DNA from 2 places in the Lysinibacillus sp. A4 genome. Region 2 is predicted to be linked to the other one. Evidence: predicted binding sites of a transcription regulator. Region 2 holds the regulator's gene; the other holds the start of a gene.
The links. Region 2 encodes CtsR, which represses protease genes until heat stress. Its sites were predicted from a motif close to ATGGTCAATAAAGGTCAAACA; they were not measured.

Region 1 (2,413 bases), on a different contig from region 2:
GGTGTTGCAACTGTTACGATGACACTAACTTCTATGGGCTGCCCACTTGGTCCAGTCATTGTGGATCAAGTGAATACAGCGTTAGGTGAACTTCCTGAAGTAAAAAGTACAAATGTTAATATTGTATGGAATCCACCGTGGTCGAAAGATAAAATGTCACGCTATGCCAAAATGGCATTGGGCGTACGTTAAAATGGCTTATTTAAAACCCTGCTTATTGAAAAATAAGCAGGGTTTTTGCTTGTAACGAAACTAATCGATACGGCATATTTGTAATGGACAATTTTCACAGGCAATTTCATTTTTTAAAAATTGTAAATCATGAATGGTAATAAATCCTTTATCAAAAGTGATAATCTCATGTTTTTTTAAATCATTCAGCATACGATTAATCATTTCCCGACTTGTCGCACACAAATTTGCAATTTCTGTATTTGTTAGCTGAAAATCAATAAAAATCGAGTCATTTTCTACAGGTTTACCATACGTATTGGACAGCCGAATGAGCGTTGAAAATAGAGCACCTTTTTTACCGTTTAACACTAAATCGCGCAAACGACTCTGATGCTTTAAGTTTTCTGTTTGTAGCCACTTCATGTATTCCACCATAACTGTCGGCTGCTCTTCTAATAAATGCTCCAAAGATTTACGACTCAAAACATACAACGTAGAGGGTTCTAAAACTTTGGCAGTCATCGAATTATAGACGAGATTACAAAATAACGAACCTTCTCCTATTATGCTGTCAGGGCCACAAATACGAATGGTTAATTCCTTACCCGTCTCGGATTCTTGGCTAATCGAAATAACTCCTGATTGGATGTAATAAATTTCTTTTGCCCGTTCACCCTCTAGAAAAATTTTATTTCCTTTATTCACTTTGATAAAAACACCGTGGTTTTGAAAAAGATCTTTAATTTTTTCAAACATATTATCCATTAAAACCATATCTCCAACACATCGCTTTCTTTTTGTAATAAATGGCGATTATTACAAAAGGATAGTGGATTTCGATACTAAAACATAGAAACATACCATTATTATAACGTAAACTTCCATAATAAGTGAAAAAATTTTAGGGCGATTTCTTTGCTAAGCATTGTCGAGTGATGTAAAATAAAGTTAGTCAAAAAAGGTCAAACTTTTTTTCTAATGAATAAGAATGGGTATATAAATAATGAGAAATATGAAAAAAAGGAGTGCTAGCTATGCAATTTCAACAAACAGACAATAAAAAACCATTAGAACAATTTGGACGCAATTTAATTGAAGAAGTAAAAAACGGCAAGATGGATCCTGTTATCGGGCGTGATGAAGAAATTCGAAATGTAATTCGTATTCTAACACGTAAAACAAAAAATAATCCTGTATTAATCGGTGAACCAGGAGTTGGTAAAACGGCAATTGTGGAAGGTTTAGCACAGCGTATTGTTAAAGGTGATGTACCAGAAGGCTTGAAGGAATGTGTATTATATGAATTAGATATGAGTGCGTTAATCGCTGGTGCAAGTTATCGTGGACAATTTGAAGAACGCTTAAAAGGTGTGCTAAAAGAAGTAAAAGAATCAGAAGGACAAATCATTCTATTTATTGATGAAATTCATACGATCGTAGGCGCAGGAAAAACAGATGGCGCTATGGATGCAGGAAATATGCTAAAACCTATGCTAGCACGTGGTGAATTACACTGTATTGGTGCTACTACCTTAGACGAATATCGTATGTATATTGAAAAGGATCCTGCCTTAGAACGTCGATTCCAGCAAGTACTAGTGCGTGAGCCATCTATAGAGGATACGGTATCCATTTTACGTGGTTTAAAGGAACGCTTTGAATTACATCACGCAGTACGTATTCATGACAGAGCAATTGTTGCGGCAGCAGAGCTATCCAATCGCTATATTACAGAACGATTTTTACCTGATAAGGCCATTGATTTAATTGATGAGGCTTGTGCAATGATTCGTACAGAAATTGATTCAATGCCACAGGAATTAGACGCAGTCACACGTCGTATTATGCAGCTTGAAATTGAGGAACAGGCATTGCGTAAGGAAAAGGACGAGGCAAGTAAAAAACGTCTGGAGCAATTACGCGAAGAATTAACAAAGTTAAAAGAGTCATCTAAGGGCATGCGACAACAATGGGAAGCAGAAAAAGAAAAACTACACGATATTCAGAAAAAACGTGAAACATTGGATAAATATCGTCGTGATCTAGATGAGGCAGAAAGTAAATATGATTTAAATAAAGCTGCTGAATTACGTCATGGTAAAATTCCCACACTTGAAAAAGACATTCAGGTACTTGAAAAGGAATTAGAGAACGGTGCAGAATCGCGTATTTTACGTGAAGAGGTAACAGCAGATGAAATCGCAGCAATTGTTTCACGTTGGACAGGAATCCCTGTAAC
Region 2 (2,413 bases):
TGACATATCATTAGGAAGAGTGAGTAAACGCTCTTTAGCTATAGTAAGCATGGATTCTGATGGATCAATGCCAGTGAATGACCAGTGAGGTCTTCCTTCTGCAAGCTGTATAATTTCATTGCCACTTCCTGCTCCCACGACTAGCATGTTAGCATTTTCTGATAGCCTAGAATGATAAAAAGTTTGTATTAAACGTAGCATGGCATCATAACTAGGCAATGTACGGCGAATACCCTTTTCATATTCATTTGCTAATGTGTTGTTAAATTCCAACGCTCCTCACAGCCTTTCAAAAAAATTTTAAAAAATCTTTCTTAATGTGAAACTATTGCGGGTATAGTTCCGTAAATAGTAGTACATAAAACATAGAATAAAGTTCAAAGAAAGGGTTGATATATATGGAGACTAAATGGTCTAAAGTAATCATACACGCAAGTGCATTTTTTGCGCCATGGTTAGTGCCCATTATTTTCTTTTTAATTAGTTCGGATGAGGAAGTAAAGGCAATTTCTATTCAAGCACTGCTATTCCAAATTGTCATGGGTGTTTTAATTGCTATCTCTGTTGGTTTAAGCTTTGTCCTTATTGGCTTACCATTTTTAATCATTTTCGGCATTATGGTATTTGTGGTACCGATCATCGGTATCGTAAAAGCATTGTCTGATGAACCTTGGCGTTATCCAATTGTTGGTCGCTGGGTATAATTTTCATAGACGCAAGTATATGCTAGTTGCATATGCTTGCGTTTTTTCTATGACGAATAAGGGTACATTAGGTGTATAAGGAAATTATTAAACCGTAAACAAATAATCGAAAAAGGGCTCTTTTCGGCTCTTAAAAAGCCTTTTTCTAGACTTTCCACTTTTCTATGGGCGAAATCATTGCAATTTTTTTCAAGCGTTTTGTATAATATACTCAAAGAAAGTCAAAGATAGTCAAAGTCAGTGAAGCAAGCGAGGTGTATTCCTAAAATGCGTAATATATCAGACATCATAGAGGGTTACTTAAAGCAAGTGCTTGAATTAGGTGGGGAAGGGCATATTGAAATTAAACGTAGTGAAATCGCTGATAAATTTCAATGTGTACCATCACAAATAAATTATGTTATTAATACAAGATTTACTGCCGAGCGGGGTTACCTTGTTGAGAGCAAACGTGGTGGTGGTGGATACATTCGAATTTTACGTGTCCGTGCGAATTCACAGATTGATCTAATCGACGATGTTCTCAGGCAAATTGAAGGTGGGGCATCACAAACAATGGCAGAAGATTTGGTTTATCGACTCATTGATGAGCAGGTAATTTCCAAGCGAGAAGCGAAATTAATGTTAGCAGCAATTGATCGCTCCACGATCGACTTGCATCTCCCATTAAGAGATGTCATTCGATCAAAAATATTGCGAGCAATGCTGACAACAATAAAATATGAACAACAAAAATAGTGAGGTGATGGAAATGATATGCGAACATTGTAAACAACGTAATGCGACAGTTACAGTAACACAAGTTCAAAGTGGGCAAAAAGTAGAGCATCATTATTGTGACGTCTGCGCCTCACAATTCCATCCATTTCATGCAGAGTTTAAACAAGAGCCAGTATCTATTCAACAGTTATTGTCTAACTGGTTTGGCTCTCCTACATGGCAAAAGGTGGGGGAAAAACAACAGGTACAACCACAACAGCAAACATGCCCACAATGTGGATTTTCGTATAAGCAATTTTTAAAAGAAGGAAAATTCGGGTGCCCAAGCTGTTATGACACATTTGGAGATCATTTGCCAAAGCTTTTTAATCGTATTCAGGCAGGTCCACAACACATTGGAAAAATGCCTGGTGCTCGCAGTAATGTGTATGTTATTAAAAAGCAAATAGAAGATATCCGCAAGCGTATGAAATCCGCCGTAGATGAAGAACAGTTTGAAGAAGCGGCGAAGCTACGTGATGAAGTTAAAGAGCTAGAGAAGCATCTACAATTTGAAGGTGGTGATGTGACATGATGATTGAATCATTTTTAGAGCGTGCGACACCAACTTGGATGCATATCAAAGATGATTACTCAGATATCGTCATTAGTACACGGATCCGCCTTGCACGAAATTTAGATGGCTATCGTTTTCCATTAGCGTTTTCAGAAAATGAGGCACTGCAAGTGGAACAGGCCGTTACACATGCTGTCAGCGATAGCCCAACTCTTCAAAATGATTATGCTTATTTTGCTATAAAGGATTTAACCCCTTTACAGCGTCAAATTCTTGTAGAAAAGCATTTGATTAGCCCGCAACTGGCTAAAAAAGAGCAAGTGGGCTCTATACTACTCTCTGAAGACGAATCCGTTAGCATTATGGTGAATGAAGAGGATCATTTACGCATTCAATGTATGACAGCAAGTTTTCAACTTCAAAGTGCTTATGA

Region 1: the regulator CtsR is predicted to act here: its motif matches at 1,123-1,143, upstream of NY607_RS19560 (ATP-dependent Clp protease ATP-binding subunit).

Annotation. Positions count from the first base shown of each region.
Region 1 covers NZ_JANWTB010000011.1:95,058-97,470, forward strand. The annotation lists gene NY607_RS19550 (metal-sulfur cluster assembly factor) at 1-192, shown strand, start outside; gene NY607_RS19555 (Crp/Fnr family transcriptional regulator) at 253-939, opposite strand; gene NY607_RS19560 (ATP-dependent Clp protease ATP-binding subunit) at 1,209-2,413, shown strand, end outside.
Region 2 covers NZ_JANWTB010000008.1:151,129-153,541, forward strand. The annotation lists gene NY607_RS17130 (class I SAM-dependent methyltransferase) at 1-273, opposite strand, end outside; gene NY607_RS17135 (DUF4870 domain-containing protein) at 399-704, shown strand; gene NY607_RS17140 (CtsR family transcriptional regulator) at 972-1,442, shown strand; gene NY607_RS17145 (UvrB/UvrC motif-containing protein) at 1,456-1,998, shown strand; gene mcsB (protein-arginine kinase McsB) at 1,995-2,413, shown strand, end outside.